DNA from 4 places in the Pelosinus baikalensis genome. Region 1 is predicted to be linked to each of the others. Evidence: riboswitches for the same ligand, from Rfam matches in the RefSeq annotation. Region 1 holds a riboswitch; each other region holds the start of a gene.
What was found. Region 1 has a riboswitch for cyclic di-GMP ahead of LMF89_RS16110 (methyl-accepting chemotaxis protein). Riboswitches for the same ligand answer to the same signal wherever they lie in the genome.

Region 1 (4,208 bases):
TCTGGCAGCAACTCCCGAGTAGGTGGGGTCATTCTTGCTAATAAATGTAAGTAAGGAGGAAGAAGCCTGAGATATTCTGGGAAAGCTTTACTCTCGAAGCAAATGCCGCCGGATATTTTTGCGCAAAAAGTGCTGGATGCCGTTCGCCAGAAACGAGGTAATTATTGCTATACCGAGTCGCAATAAACTATTCTGGTGGTTTGACCGTCTATTTCCCGAATGGAATTTACGGTTGACGCAAAAGAAAGTGGCCGAATATTTCCGGTAGGGATAGTAAACTATACTCTCTTCATCCGCTCCGTTCAGCCAGCGTTGTATCCTGCCGGGAGCTGTTTATAAACCTCCCTACCCCTACAAAGAATCTGAAAGATTGATTGCAACAGTAAATAAAATAATAGAGATGGCTGCCAAGAAGAATATCATCATTGTATATATCTAGCCGGTATATGGCTACTGAACGAAACTGTTACCGCTTTCATATTATTGGGGGGAGCTATGGTTGTTACTGGGGTTTATTTGACCAACAAGTTTAAGGTTGTTGTCATTAGTTCCCAATCTAATTAGATGTGCAGTAGTCAATATGTATCAGTTCCCAGTATAAGCGGGATTTTTAGCTAGAGCTGCTCTTGTGCAAGAGCCAAATCATCCGGTTTATCGTTCGTGGCGACATATTCGTAAGTATGGGGGACGTCCATTGAAAGAGGACTGATATACTAACATGCAAATGTTTTGTTGGCTCCGAGCTGAATTGATGGCGAACTTCGGCTAGGCAACAACTCCCTAGGGCCTACCGAGTAGTAGGGGGAATGACTGGATAAATGTCGATTATATAGCAACAAAAAGCTCCGCTCAGCCTGTTCAGGCAATAGAAATGTTCAACTCCAATCATATTAAGCATGAAAAATATTGATATGGCCATTGAGGAGACGTTTAACAATAAAGGTAGATTTATCTCAGTGTTTTAGCAAGTCAAGTAGTGGTAAATCAATCATTATTGCCAGCACAGAGGGTAACTAATCTATACCTAGTTATGATGATATAAAGATCGGATTAAATATCAAAAGGAAGGGACTGGTGGAAAGTGAATGACGGAATTAACAAGATTATAGAGCAAAATATTAAAAGGGCAATGAAACAGGGAGCATTCAACGATTTACCCGGCCAGGGCAAACCTTTGCAACTTACTGATCTCACGTTTGTTCCTCCGGAACAGCGTGGAGCATTTTTGGTTATGCAGAATTCAGGCTCGTTGCCGCCGGAAATGGAGTTGCGCAAAGAAATTACCAGTTTGGAAGAAGAGTTGCAAACTGCTGCTGGGGAAGAAAAAGCTGTTATACAGAAAAAGCTTACGGAAAAGAAAATGTTTTATGACGTTCTGATGGAACGAAGAAAACGCTAGAAATTGAAATAAACGGTTAGTTTTTCAAGATACTGATTAGATGGGTAGCTTCTCTTATTGACATAACGATAAAATATGTTACAATTTCAAGTTATCATTTTTCATAGGGACAAGGAACCTGTCTTGTGTCCCTATACGCTGCATTTCTACGTTCATTGACGAAACAGGTTATAGGGTGTAGAATAGACAATATCGAAAAGAATATTTTGGCAAACCAATTGAAAAGTTGGGACGCAAAGCTATGGGTCTAAAGACGAGTTGTCTATGATTGCCAGGTTGCTAGTGAATCATAAATTAAGTGAATCGTGATGAGTTAATTAGCACTTGCCTTGGGCGGGTGCTATTTTTTATGGCGGGATAGGTAGGTTCAATATAGTAAGTTGGCAATTTTGAAGATAAGTGAAAAATGGATGGGGGAGAATTTTTTTTATGAATTTGCTTACATGGGTGAAGAAAAGTATTCAGGTAAAGGTTACAGCTGTTTTAGTAATTGGGCTATTAGTAACATTAAGCATTCTAGGAGTATGTAATTTCTACAATGCAAAAAGTATATTGGTTTCAGATGCTGAGGAGGATCTTGTCCATCGAGCAAATGCCTATGCTGAAGACATTGGGACGTGGAAAGATACTCGTGAAATTGAGGTTTCCATATTGGCAACGAATCAAAGTGTTGTTAACGGAGATACGCAGGGGGCACTTGCTTATTTAAAAGAAGAGACCAAACGAAATCCTATTTATTCACGGTTTTGGCTTGTAGATGCAAAGGGGCAATCCATTCATACATCAGGGGATAGAACAAATATCGCTGATCGTGAATATTTTAAACAGGTCATGTCAACTGGCAAAGCGACAACTACCGATCCAATTATTTCTAAGGCTGATGGTAAATTGGTGGTATCTGTGGTTGCGCCAATCAAAAAGAATAACCAGATTATAGGGGCTCTTGGCGGTACAGTGCCTATTGATGCTCTCATTTCACGTATTAATCAAATTAAGGTTGCACAAAGTGGTTATGCCTACGTAATTCAGGGTGATGGTTTAACCATCATTCATCCTGATAAAGACCAAATAATGAAGACAAATATATTAAAGGATCCTAATGCAAATGATCAACTTAAAAATGTAATTAATAAAATGGTAAATGCAGAAACCGGAACTGGTAATTACGTAGACGAGGGCATTACGAAGTACATTGCTTTCGCTCCTATTCCTGGAACTCATTGGAGCTTGGGGATCAATGTACCGGAACAAGAAATTCTTGTAAAATTGGCCCCCTTTCTAAGAGCCTCCTTTATTACAATCGGTTTGATTCTTATTGCTGCTTGTGGTTTTGGTATTCTGGTTTCAAGGAATATAACAAAGCCGATTATAAGAATGAATAAAGCAATTGAAAAAATGGCAGAAGGTGACTTAACCTTACAAGTAGCTGCTCTAGGTATGACGGCAGCACAGAGTGCCGATGGTAAAGACGAATTAGATGCAATGGAGATCCATTTTGATACTATGGTAAAAAAAATACGCAGTTTGGTTCAACAAATTGCTACTTCAGCAGAACTGGTAGCAGCATCTTCCGAGGAACTTACGGCAAGCGCAGAACAATCTTCTGTAGCTGCCAATCAAATAGCTGAAACGATAACGGAAGTATCTTCAGGCAGTACGTTTCAAATGCAAGCAGTAGATGTTGCAGAGGATGCTGTTGAAAAGATGTCTGCTAGTATACAACAGGTAGCTGCTCACTCTGGTAATGTAGCAGCTACTGCTGAAAAGACTGCGCTTGCTGCTCAAGATGGTGGTAAGGCAATAGAAGATACTACGAAACAGATGGAGAATATTGAGAAAACAGTAATGAACTCAGCTCAGGTAGTCGAGAAACTTGGCAATCGTTCAAAAGAGATTGGTCAAATTGTGGATACCATTGCTGGAATTGCTGGTCAAACAAATCTCCTTGCATTGAATGCTGCAATCGAGGCAGCACGTGCTGGTGAACAGGGCAGAGGGTTCGCTGTGGTAGCGGAAGAAGTTCGAAAACTAGCTGAACAATCTCAGGACGCAGCAAAACATATTGCAGTACTAATTGGTGAAATTCAAGGTGATACTGAAAAAGCAGTTAACGTAATGGCCGAGGGGACGAATGAAGTCAAGCGAGGTTCAGAAGTAGTTCATATTGCAGGCAAGGCTTTCGGGGAGATATTGAAATTAATTGAACAGGTTTCCAATCAAATCCGAGATATTTCTGCTGCAATTCAGCAGGTAGCAGGTGGCAGTGAGCAAATTGTTTCCTCAATTAAAGAAATCGACAGAATCAATGGTGAGACAACAGGGTATACCCAGACTGTTTCTGCCTCAGCCCAAGAGCAGTCTGCATCAATGGAAGAGATTGCTGCCTCTAGTGAAGCTTTATCTAAAATGTCTGAGGAACTTCGCTCTATTATAGCCCAATTTAAAGTATAAATGCTTCCTTCAAACTACTCATAATCTACCTTGTTAGTAGATTATGGGTAGATTCTCTTTATATTTTGAAATGAAAATTAAATATGGAAAGATTAGGGTTAGATTTTTTATGTGGACACGAACCTATCTCGTGTCCCATTGAAAAGGGATTCACCCCTTGGCTATATGAGGCTGACTAATAGTAATGTCTGCAGATGTTGTAGATTTTTGTCTAAACATATGATATAATTATGTCAATAGCAAGGGCGCTGTTTTCTTATTTAAGAAAAAACAGCGTCTTTTTAGTTTAATTCAGCAAGAAAGGAAGGGGGGAAAGATTTATTTGAAATAAGAAGTTACATGAATGTCTTTATAAATT
Region 2 (4,208 bases), on a different contig from region 1:
AACGTTGTTATGCATGACTTGAATCAGTTTCAGTAAGCGGGGTCGTCTTGCCTGCCGATATAAAATTTCATGAAATCGTTTATTTAACTCGCCCCATCGACTGCTATTCATCTCATTCTCTAGCTGCTTTAAAACTATCGCTGCTTCTTCCAAGTCGATTGTAGTTAACTGAGGAACCGATAACTCTAATGCACCGATTTCAAGAAATTGACGAATATCAAATATTTCTCTTGCTTCCTCTGCGCTCAATTCACTCACAATGGCCCCTCTGTTAGGATAGAATTTTACTAAATCCTCCGCTTCCAAATTTTTTAGTGCTTCTCGCAGGGCACTCATGCTTACATTGAACTGCAGCGCTAATTCTTCTTGTTTTAATTGCATTCCACCCTGCAGATCACCATTTAAAATCCTTTCACGAAGAGCTTCTGTAATAGCGGTGGGTATACTACGATGTGAAATTGTATTGGTTTTATAATTATTATTTTTCATAGCATTATTATAACATGTATCAAAATCAATTTCGATTTTCGAAAATCTTTTCTTTTATTATACGCTCCCCGGCCAATACAGTAAATAATATTATCGATTGTATACAGTATATATTCGATAATACATTGTTCTATAAGAAAAAACGCTGCGCGTCCTATAAAACATGTAAAATAAAACGCAAAGGACACAAAGGGTTTTTATTTATTTTTTCGTACACTCCTTTGTGTGCCGCGTTAGCGGCATTGTGCCTTTGTGGTTCATAATATCTCACCTTTTCCACACCTAAAAACTTATACTTTCTATGCTTACCAGAAAAAACTACTGTTTTTTTCATTGCGAATTAATGCTACTTTCATCTTCTAAAACGTATCGATTCTTTACTATAAAAAATGGGATATTCAGATTCTCATAGACTCTGAATATCCCTCTTTGCTCCAGTTTTTTTATAAAATTGATCTTATATGGAAAACTTCCTAATTTCTTGTTGCAATTCTGCTGCCATGTCAGCTAATGCATGACTGGAAGAAGCGATTTCCTGCATGGATGCTGACTGTTCTTCTGTCGCTGCTGAGATGCTTTGTGTTTCGCCAGAAGTATTTTTCATAATACTTTCAATATCTTGTACGGCAGTAACAATTCTTTGACTGCCAGTCTTCATTTGCCCGATGGAATCCGTTATCTGATATACTTGGCTGGCTACCTGACCAATAAGCAATTCGATCTGTTTAAAAGCTGCGCCTGCAGTGCTTACCACTTCATTGCCAATCTCAACTTCTCTTGTACCATCCTTCATTGTTACTACAGCTTCTTCTGTATCTGCTTGAATTTCATTAATCATATCCGCAATTTGTTTAGCCGCCTGCTGGGATTGTTCTGCTAATTTTCTTACTTCTTCCGCTACAACAGCAAATCCGCGTCCTTGTTCACCAGCACGTGCCGCCTCAATAGCCGCATTTAAGGCCAATAAGTTGGTTTGCCCTGCAATTCCTGAAATGGTGTCTACAATTTGTCCAATTTCTTTTGATCGTTCACCTAATTTCGCTACTACTCCTGCAGATCCTAAAATTGTCTTTTCAATAATATTCATTTGATTTACAGCATTGAAAACAGCCTTACTTCCCTGGCCTGCAGCCGCTGCGGCCTCTTTAGAAGTCACATTAACGGTTGCAGCATTTGTGACAACACACTGTATATTAGCCGACATATCGTCTACAGCCGCAGAAGTTCCATTGATTGCTTGCAGCTGCTGCTCCGCCCCCTGTGCTACCTCCATAATCGAGGTGGCCACTTGAGTAGATACATGGGCAGATTGTTCTGCACTGGCTGTAAGTTCTTCTGATGAAGCAGCTACATGTTCTGCCGTTTGAGCAATCGCCTTAATTAGATTACGCAGATTTTCTGCCATAGTAGAAAAATCTGCAGCAAGTTGACCAATCTCATCATTTGTCTGAATCGTAATGTTTTGTTCCGAAATATCTCCTCTGGCTAGACGTTGTGCAGATTGAGATAAGATTGCAACATTCTTGGTGATTCCACTAGACAATCTCCAAGAAGCAGCAGCTGACAATAAGATGCCAAGCAAAGCAGTTAGTCCAAATTGATATCCTAAAGCCGTGACCTGACCATACACATCTTTTACGTCAACGGTGATACCCATTGTCCAGCCAGTAGCAGGAATCTTGGTATAAATCATTAACTTTTCTGCTCCGTTTGCCTCATAGGTTTGCATGCCTTTATCCTGGGCCAACATTTCTTTTGCAAATTTTTGCAATACAGGATCTTCATGTACGTTCTTTGAAACTTGTGCAGCATCCGGATGTGCTAAAATAATCCCCTTTTGATCAATAATCGTGCCATACCCTTTCCCATTTACATTGACTTCTTTAATCTTTTCACTCAGCAAATCTAAAGATATATCAATACCAACAACACCGCGAAAATTTCCTGCCTCACTTTTTAATGGTATGCCTGCGGACACAATATATTTTTTGGTAAATGCATCAACATATGCATCCGTAAAGACTAGTTTGTTTTTATCTTTTGTTGTCTGATACCATCCACGCTTACGGGGATCATATCCTTCAGGCAAAACAGCTCCTGAACCATCAATCATTTTACCATCTTCTAATCCGGCATATAGATCCAGTAAACTAGAATCTGATTTGTAGTTTTGTACAAAAGAAACCGGGATTTCCCTATCACCTAACACAACTCGAATATTCTCACTTGTTGTCACTGCGGTTTGCGCCTTCGCCAATAGCCAGCCGTCTAATTGAGTTGAATAGGTATTGGCAACCGAGAACATTTCATTCTTAATATTTTCCTCTACCTGACTTTTCGCATAAAAATACCCCATCGTCGTAGCTACTAATAATACCAGACTCGTAATCGCCACCATGATTAAAAATTTCATTTTTAATTTCATATATACGCCCTCTCCTCTCACCTAACATTCCAATGAATAAAATACTGAATTAAGTGTCTTAATATAAAAGATTGCCAAGTTACATCATAATCAACAAACGATGTAACCTGGCAATCATAGATGTAACATCCTTAGACCCATGGCTTTGCGTCCCCACCTTTAGATTGGTTTGCCCATATATGGTATTTTCCTCTATTTTTCGACATTTTTCTTCAAATCCCTTTCGCTTCGCTAAAAAAATAATAGAACCTCCCAATTAAGGAGGTCCGCTATGTACCATATTCTTCGTTCTTTCATACTATAAACAGCCTAGTACCTTATCTGCATTAAAAACGCTGCCACTTTAGCAGTCTTTTTCCGTCCTGCTTCGTTGTCGCCGCCTTACAGATTCCCGATCTGCGCGGCTCCTCCGCCTTGCAGGTCAAAAAAATCCTCGCTAAAATATCTATAGTTTTAGCAGATGAAGTACTAGAATGCTTAAAATGTAAGGGAAGTGTTATCTTGGTTTTAAAATCTGATTTTCAAGATACCTTAGAGTTTTTCATTTTCTCAAATCTTCCCGTCCTTATGAACCCAGGTAATGCTATGAATGTAGTTGTTTCCAATGAAATCATTCCTACAGCTCCCACTGCTCCTCTTACTTCCACATCTGCGGTTCCAACTGTCGCTACAGCACCTGTACTTGTTATCACCCCAGAGACGTTAAAGGCATTGCAATCTTATACGATAAACAATTTTCCAGATATAGGACTTCCTCAGGATATTGCCCAAATTGCCAAAGATTTCATTGCAAATCTTCCCCCGCTCATCCCAATTACTCAAACCACAGCTGTTAGCACAGCTGTAACTATATAAGATATCGCATCAAATAAGTCTTGCAACTCCAATACCGATCCATGTAGCTGCAAATCCAAGCAGAAGATTAAGTCCAATGTTATACAACGCCATTATCATATTAGAGTCCTCCAGTACACGAAAGGTTTCGTAACTAAAAGATGAAAACGTAGTTAAACCACCAACAAAACCAACGGTAATCAGTAGCCGCCAATAGGGATTTACAATAAAACGTTCTGTCGTCAGTGTCATAAATATGCCAATAATAAAACACCCTACCACATTTACAATGAGTGTTCCATAGGGAAAATCAGCTCCAAACCGCTCGGCAGCCCATACGGAGACTAAATAACGAGCTGTCGCCCCAATACTTCCTCCAACGGCTACCGCTATGATTCTCAACATCCTTATCACCACCTCATCCTTACACATTATACTCTTATCCACGACCTCCAGCAAA
Region 3 (4,208 bases), on a different contig from region 1:
CGGGATCTGGTATCATTGTGGCAACGCCTAAACTAATAGTAACATAGAGATTAATTGCAGAAGCACTATGAGGTATCTGCAACTCTTCAACAGCTAACCTGATTTTTTCAGCGATCTTTTTTCCTCCAGCATAATCCGTAGCATACAAAACAACTGCAAATTCTTCACCGCCATAACGTGCCTTTATATCTGAATTGCGTTTCACACTATGATCCAATACTGCTGCAACCTTTTTTAGGCATTCATCTCCTGCCAGATGTCCATAGGTATCATTATAAAGCTTGAAATAGTCCACATCAATCATGATAAATGTCATTATTTTTTTCTCTCGCAATGCGTGCCACCACTCTTTAGCCAAATAGTTTTCCAAACATCGTCTATTGGCGATACCTGTAACTTCATCTTCCATGGAAAGATCTTTTAACTTTCCATTTACAGTCTGTAACTCCCTCATAATATTTTCCATCACTCGTGTAGTCTCGTATAAGGCAGCATTGCGTTGCTCTAATTCATATTGATAACTTAAAATACGGCTGCCAACGGATAATCGGCAACTCAGTTCTCTTGGATCAATTGGCTTAGTCAAAAAATCATCCGCTCCAGCATCAAAGCCAATAACCATATCTTCTATATCGCTTTTTCTTGCTGTTAGCATAATGACATACGTATGGGACGTTTTTGCGCCTTGTTTTATCCTCTTACATAGCTCCACCCCATCTATACCGGGCATAATCCAGTCTAAGAGCACAATAACAGGCTCATTAATAATCTGGAATATCTTCCATCCACTTTCACCATCAGCAGCAAGGATCACTTCATATCCCCATTGCTGTACCATTTCTGAAAGGATGGTGCGAATGCTTTTTTCATCATCAATGATTAATACTTTCATTTGACCTCACCTTATTTTTAAAATTATCTTCGGCTCTATACTGCTATTTTACTACTATATAATGATTCGCCTTACTCCGCTAGATCTTATTAGATTTACCTTGCCTTCTACTCTAAAGAGATTTAGTCAAAAAATCAAGGAAATCATGCTTCCACTTTCTTGCTATTTTGGTTTGACGATTATAACTTAACATGTAATCACAAGTGTCCATGAGTAAATAATAAAAACCTCTCTAATATAAAATGTCCCCTACAGAGCAGACACTAAAAAAGTCTCCCCTGTAGGGTCTTTTTATGTATTATAGAAAGGTTTTTTATATTCAGTATGATTTTCTACATTCTAAATTGTCTAACAATCCCTTGAAGTTCTTCTGCCATTTTAGCTAATGCTTGGCTGGATGCAGCAATTTCTTCCATAGATGCCGACTGCTCTTCTGTGGCGGCAGAAACGGTTTGTGTCCTGCCAACCGTTTCTTGACTAATCGTATCAATGTCGTGTACCGATTCCACAATTCGCTTACTGCCAGACGCCATTTCTTCAATAGAAGTTGAAGTCTCTTTTATATGCATCGTTAATTGGTCAATGAGTGCTGATATATCCCTAAAAGCTTGCCCTGCGGTATTAACCACTTGTGCTCCTACATTAACCTCATGGCTGCCTTCCGTCATCGCAACCACTGCTTCTTCGGTATCCGACTGGGTTTCCGTAATTAAATTGGCAATTTTCTTGGCTGCTTCTTGGGATTGCTCTGCCAACTTACGAACTTCCTCCGCAACAACAGCAAAGCCCCTGCCATGTTCACCTGCTCGTGCCGCTTCAATAGCAGCATTTAGCGCCAGAAGGTTGGTTTGAGCAGAAATTCCGGATATCGTATCGACAATCTGTCCAATTTCTTTGGATCGTTCTCCCAATCTCGTCACCACTTGAGCTGACTTAGTCACCGTTTTCTCTACGATTTCCATCTGACTAATTGCCGCATTTACGGCTTGTGTACCATCTTGGGTAGCTTTAGAGGTTTGATCGGATACGCCACTTATGATCGCTGAATTCTCGGCAACTTTCTCAATGCCTGCAGAAAGCTGCTGTACTACAACAGTCGTAACATTCACTGCACTTGCCTGCTGTTCAGCTCCTTGGGCTACTTCACTAATCGTCGCTGCTACTTGATTCGTAGCTTGAGCCGATTGCTCTGCGCTTGCTGTCAGCTCTTCTGACGAGGCAGCAACTTGCTCAGATGAAGATGCTACCTGGCGTACCAAACGCTGCAAGCTGCTAGCCATGCTATTTAATCCGACCCCAATATCACCAATTTCATCCTGGTCTACCACATTAATACTCTCTACCCCAAGATTTCCTTTTTCGATCTCATTTAGAAACATGCAAACGGATTTTAGCCTTCTGGCAATTGCATTGGATAATCTCCAACCTAAGAACAGGCAGAGTAGAACAAAAAATCCTGTTAATGTGAAAATAACGATTCCCGCAAATCCAGCATACTCTTGTCCCTTACGATTCGCCTTTTCACTTTTATCTGACATGAAGTCAGCTAACTCTTTAAGAGTTGAATTGACAATTTCCAGTTTGCCGGCTGCCTGCTGGGTGAAGTAAGCATATGCTTCCTGCTTGCGCCCTTGCTGAGATAATTCGATAGCTTTTTGACGCTCTGTTCGATATTGACCGATTGCTTCTTTTAGCACTACTAACTTTTCCCGTTCGAAGGACCCCAAATTTTGGCTTTCATATGCCTTTAATGTTTGGTCTGTTTCCGTCGACAACGATTTCATCTGAGTGACCAAGACATCTTCTCTTGCTTTATCAAGATTACCAAAAATCATTTCCAGAATCATTCCATGGACGGCTCTAAAATTATGTCGAGTCTCATTTAGCCTTTTAATCGACAACAGATTTTCACTATACATAATTTTCATTTCGTTACTCATTGTGTTTATATAATAATATCCGATAGAACCAACTAAAAGTGTTGCCATTGATATTATTAAAATGATTGCAAGTATTTTCCCCTTAACCTTTAGCTTCACGTAAACCTCCTGAAATATGTAAAATGTAAAAAATATAGCACCAGTCTAAGATACGCTGGTGCTAATTACAATTCTACATTGAATCGGCAACCTGGCAATCATAGGATATCTTCCCTTAGACCCACGGCTTTGCGTCCTTATCTTTGGATAAGTTTGCCACAATATATTTTTCCATTTAATATTACATTATATTACATAAACTGTCAACATATGCCAAACTTTTTAGAACGTTAGGGATATATAATTATTTACTATGTTTTCGACTCAAAAGAAAAGCTGTAATAACAGCCGTTAACGGTATAGAGCAAATAAGTCCGATACTTCCCGTGAGAGCCCTTGTAATTTCTGTTGCAACAATATTCAAATTCATAATGCGCATGAAAGACACATTATCTTGTGATGCGATCAAAAATACCAGCGGCAAAGAGCTGCCTGTATAAGCCAGGATCAAGGTATTTGCCATAGTTCCCATAACATCGCGTCCAACATTGATACCCGAGTTGAATATTTCTCTAAATCCATAATGAGGACAGGACTGTTTGATTTCATATTGAGTCGATGCAATGGATATGGTAACATCCATAACAGCACCTAATGATCCTAAAATAATGCCTGCAAATAATACTTCTTGGAAGTTCATAAAGGTGAGGGTCGTAACCTTTAGCATCATTGCTTCTTCACTATCTAACCCCGTCAGATGCATCCAAGAAATGGAGATAGCGGCTAATACACCGGCAATCAATACGCCACCAACGGTTCCTAAAATAGCACCCCAGGTCTTTGAGTTCCAGCCACTAATGGTAATTTGAGTAATGGCTGTAATCACTGCGCAAACAAGCATCGTGGCAATGATAAAGTTCCAATGGTAATTTAAGATCAAGGGAATCATACCTTTAAGAATAATAACTACTGAAAAGCAAATAACAAAAATAGTTTTGATGCCTATGGTCTTCCCTAGAATTAATAAGGATAAAATAAAAAGACCAACTAGAATATACGTGGGAAAAAGACGATTATAATCCGCAATATGATACTGTTTTTCATTTTGCACATCACTCACTGCAAGAATAATTTTATCACCAGGGCTGGGATTAATATCAAATAAAGGTTGATTCGTAATATAGTTAATGCTTTGCACTTGCTTGCCGGACTCTGCCCCTGATGTGAGCAGGATTGTAACTAAACTTTTACTGCTGATACCCACTTTTTTATTGGGTGCTACATCCAGTGATTGTATCGACAGCACTACACCATTCACATACTCAATTGGTTGTGTA
Region 4 (4,208 bases), on a different contig from region 1:
AAAGGACCAATCATTTGAGTATTAAATTGATCATTTTCAATATTGGTAATAATACCAAAGCTTGCTTGTGTCGTCTCATCTTTGCGCCCCAGTGCAGCCATTAGATCAAAGCGCATTTCCTTTAATGAAGCTATGTCTACCCCACTAAGTTCTGTTTCCCCACTAGGATGAGTATGGATACAGCGAATACCACTTAATCGATTGGCAGAACGTCGCCCATCAATTTCGGGCAATGTTACGGTATAGACATCGCCAACTGCTACACAAGTAACTTGTCCTTTTCTGGTAATATATACAACAAGTTCACGCTTTAGATCATCTGTCAAATCGATTAAATTTTGAGCTAATTCACTTGTTATGACTTGCCCAAAGGGAATAGTAAATTCATATAATTCTTCAAGCCTATTAATAATACTTTTTCGTATACCACTGACCTCTCCATATATAGTTGTCAATTATTTCACACTCCTTCGGTCCTATTCCATTTTGCTAGCTCGATTAAGATAACTAATCGTCTAGTAATTCACTGTTTTTTGTGGGACACTACTGATTATACTACATATTACCACAGACAAATAGGAAAAGGTATCTCTCCTAGCTTTCTTATTATTAATAGCTCCTTTTGTTGTTATGCACCAAATATAATAAAAAGTAATGCCTTCCGCTTGCTAAACAGAAGGTATTACTTTTTATTCATTACTTGGTTAACTGACTCGATAACATTTTAGTACCAATCCGCACTATTTTATCTTCCGCCTTAAATTCATCATAAGCCAAATGCTCTCGTTTAACTTCTTGTCCATTAGCAAATACAATCCTATAGGTCGTAATCTGAAAGCCTTTTTCTCCTGCGTACTCTACTACTTGGCTTCCTAATTCAAGAGCGGGATCTTGCTTAATAATCGTATTAGGTTCTAACACTTTTTTATTCTTACTGATAATCCGTATATCTGAAAGAGAAGGATTATTTTTTCCAAAAATTTGGACGATAATCTCCCTGTCTAGAATCTCTGTCGTAATATAAATATTAGAATCTGTTGTATTTTTAAATTTAAAATCCAAAAGGTTATCTGCAACAGCAGCATCTTGCCCTAAAGGGACATAGGCTGGCGGGCGAAAATGTGATGTTCGTTCTTCAATACTCATATTCGCTAATAACGCTGCGTTATATAAAGTACTACTTACTTGACATACACCTCCACCCCAATCCAAAACTAGTTTACCATCAACAAGAACAGGAGCTTCCTTGTAACCATTTTCCGATAGACGTTCCCCTACATTTTTATTGAAAGAAAAAACTTCATCTGGACAAACTAAAATGTGATTCACATTCTTAGCAGCAAGGCTAATATTTTTAGAACGATTTTCATTATAAGGATCAAACTCTGTGGTGTATATAGAAAGTAAACTATCAACTTCAGCTAAATCCTTCAATGAAATTTTAGGAGTTATTTCATTAACCGTTAATTCAAGAGTAAAAGGAATACAAGTATGTATAATAGCATTTAAATCAAGCCAGGTTTTTTCTAAATCAACTTTATGACCATTTTTTTCAGGCTGAATATTAACATTCGAATTTTGATATATCAGTGAAGCATCTTCTGGGTTACTATTGATAGAATCTGCAATTCTATTAAGAATTGCTTCTAACTTAACATGATTATAATGTAAAGACAACGGAATCGTATATCCATAATTTACAGCTATAAATTTTTCTTGTAAACGTTTAGCTATATTGCCAAGACGACCTATATTATAAGCTTGCTGCACAAGATCATCTGCATTGATTTCTAGATCAATGTCATTTGCATTAATCGGCCATTTTTGCGTCTTATACGTTAAATAATTTGGTGAATTAGCTATTTGATTTTTGATATTTATAATAATTTCACTTTTTGCTTCATCAATTGATAGTCCCCCCACAGGAATATCGCCTATAAAAACACCTTCATAGATACTATCACTGACATCAAACGCTGTAGTGGTGGCAATGAATCCAGTTAAGCTAAATAATATAATAATGCTAAGAAAAAGCATTATATTTTTAGCACGATGATTTATTGTAATTTTCATAGTTAGTAACTCCATTCCAATTATTCGATTAGCTAGCAAGAGAGCAAATCCCCGCCAATAGCGGGGATTTGTTCGTAACATGATAATAAAAACCACCATAATTGGAGAGATATCGATTTTTATTTTATTGAATATTCATTGTTAATTCTACAAAACTACCCGTTAGTTTTGCTTTTTGCAACACTTCCTCAGTAATTTCACCACCTTCCTCTACGATTAACATACCATTATCAGTTTCAATACGGCGACTAGCTTTTTTACCAAGTAAGTATTTACGATTTTTTTCGTCAAACTTTCTAGCAGAATCATCATTAGCAGCTACCTTTACATCTTCTGGTTCTTTAACTTGAATAACAGGTGGTTTCACTTCAGAAGCTACAGAAGTGCTTACTGGAGGTATTGCAATATTAGTAGTTGTTGATCTTTCTGCTACCGTTTCATGATCATCTGAAACAAAAAGCACGTCTTTACCAAAAGTTAAAATTTGCTTTGCCTCAATGCTCGTAGTTCCACCATTAAGATCCTCTATTTCACAAGATACAATTTTCCCTGAATTATCAACAAAAAACTCCGTTACTTTACCTTGAATTCGACCATTTTTAGTCAGCACTTTAGTCCCAATAATTTTTAGATCAGCCACAATTAGCTTCTCAACTTCCGGTGCATCTGTTAACGTTAATATTGCATCACTATTCTCTATCGTTATTGCGTATTCTCCTAACCCAGTAGCAGCTGCCAAAGGCAAAAATTTAGCCCCCCAATACCATTTGGAATCATCAATTAGTATCGTTACAGATCCATCTGCAGGATTAATAAGAAGACTTTTAACTGTTCCAAGCTCTGTACCCTCAACGATGCTAATAACTGGCAATCCAATAATTTCAACACTTTTTTTCATGAATAGCGCCCCTTAATTATCATTTAATATCCTCTTATCATTCATCGAAGCAGTTAGTCAATTTCTTAACCTTATTTATAGCACTCTTCCCACTTCGCCAAGAGCATTTTACCTCTGTATTCTTACCAATCGTTCTAAATTTCCCGCTATTAGTATCTCTATTGATTGACTATAATTTACTAATCTAGTCGCTAATTTAGAAAAATACATAAAAAATAGCACCTACCTATAATGCACTGTGCTAATTACAATTCTTAATTGAATCGGCAACCTGGCAATCATAGGATATATATATCCCTTAGACCCATAGCTTTGCGTCCCCACCTTTGGATGAGTTTGCTAAATATTCATTTTGTTTAATTCTATATAATATGAAATATAACGTCAACAGAAGTTCATCATTTATTTTTACACATCCCAATTGTGCTATTTAGAAGTATATTGTAGATTTACGTAGAATTTCGCCACTCGCGAAATTCAGAATCAATTTCTTTTAGTACGGTCCCCGGAATATTCTTAAAAGAAATATCCCCTAAGCGATTCTGAAGTAAAATATTCTTTACTATACGTAAATAGGCAATTGTTTTAATGAATTCCAAATCAAACATAGTGTTTTTTTGTACTCCTGGAAGCTTTCTGCCCTCACAAAAAACGTGAATTGCTTCATTATATTGACCACTATTTTTTAATATAGTGCCGATTTCCATTACCAAAAATGGTGCCGCTTCACTATTCGGATATAAAATCAAAGCTTGGCGAAAAACCTTAAGGGCTTGAATGAAATTGCGCTGTTCTTTATATATAAATGCAGAATCAATTAAACCGTCTAAATCCTTTGAAGAAGAGTCAAACACATTAATGGGCACCTGTAATTCATCTTCAACTTGTACCATCTCACTTTTCTCCTCTAACTCCACATTCTGATTTTCATCTTTCAGCTCATAGACCTCTTCTAGCTCTTCATTCTTGTCTATTAGTTTGACAATTTGTTTCTCTGATGTGGAAGCAGGATCTAGCTGGTCTACTATATGTATGTCAGAAACTGCTATATCAACAGATAACACTTCAGTTTCTAAAGCCATTACATTATTAGCATCATCTTCCTTTGGCATCACAGACCTTACAGAAGAGCTAGCTACAATAGGTATTGGTACGGCTGCAGCTATTATGATTTCTGGTTTTTCCCATAACACTCCATATTCTGAAGATTCAGCTTCCTTTATTATATTTTTTGTCT

Region 2: it holds a riboswitch for cyclic di-GMP, as region 1 does, so the genes downstream of both, LMF89_RS24480 (methyl-accepting chemotaxis protein) here and LMF89_RS16110 (methyl-accepting chemotaxis protein) in region 1, are expected to answer to the same signal.
Region 3: it holds a riboswitch for cyclic di-GMP, as region 1 does, so the genes downstream of both, LMF89_RS26130 (methyl-accepting chemotaxis protein) here and LMF89_RS16110 (methyl-accepting chemotaxis protein) in region 1, are expected to answer to the same signal.
Region 4: it holds a riboswitch for cyclic di-GMP, as region 1 does, so the genes downstream of both, LMF89_RS03715 (PRC-barrel domain-containing protein) here and LMF89_RS16110 (methyl-accepting chemotaxis protein) in region 1, are expected to answer to the same signal.

Annotation. Positions count from the first base shown of each region.
Region 1 is NZ_JAJHJB010000024.1:29,361-33,568, forward strand. Features, by position in the region: gene LMF89_RS16105 (DnaJ family domain-containing protein) at 1,082-1,399, shown strand; cyclic di-GMP riboswitch class I at 1,598-1,683, shown strand; gene LMF89_RS16110 (methyl-accepting chemotaxis protein) at 1,829-3,850, shown strand.
Region 2 is NZ_JAJHJB010000078.1:136-4,343, reverse strand. Features, by position in the region: gene LMF89_RS24485 (GntR family transcriptional regulator) at 1-489, opposite strand, end outside; gene LMF89_RS24480 (methyl-accepting chemotaxis protein) at 947-2,914, opposite strand; cyclic di-GMP riboswitch class I at 3,013-3,098, opposite strand; gene LMF89_RS24475 (hypothetical protein) at 3,416-3,769, shown strand; gene crcB (fluoride efflux transporter CrcB) at 3,779-4,153, opposite strand.
Region 3 is NZ_JAJHJB010000002.1:302,620-306,827, forward strand. Features, by position in the region: gene LMF89_RS02910 (GGDEF domain-containing response regulator) at 1-892, opposite strand, end outside; gene LMF89_RS26130 (methyl-accepting chemotaxis protein) at 1,225-2,931, opposite strand; cyclic di-GMP riboswitch class I at 3,014-3,099, opposite strand; gene LMF89_RS02920 (YibE/F family protein) at 3,176-4,208, opposite strand, start outside.
Region 4 is NZ_JAJHJB010000003.1:142,031-146,238, forward strand. Features, by position in the region: gene hflX (GTPase HflX) at 1-455, opposite strand, end outside; gene LMF89_RS03710 (VanW family protein) at 697-2,073, opposite strand; gene LMF89_RS03715 (PRC-barrel domain-containing protein) at 2,198-2,971, opposite strand; cyclic di-GMP riboswitch class I at 3,234-3,322, opposite strand; gene LMF89_RS03720 (tetratricopeptide repeat protein) at 3,421-4,208, opposite strand, start outside.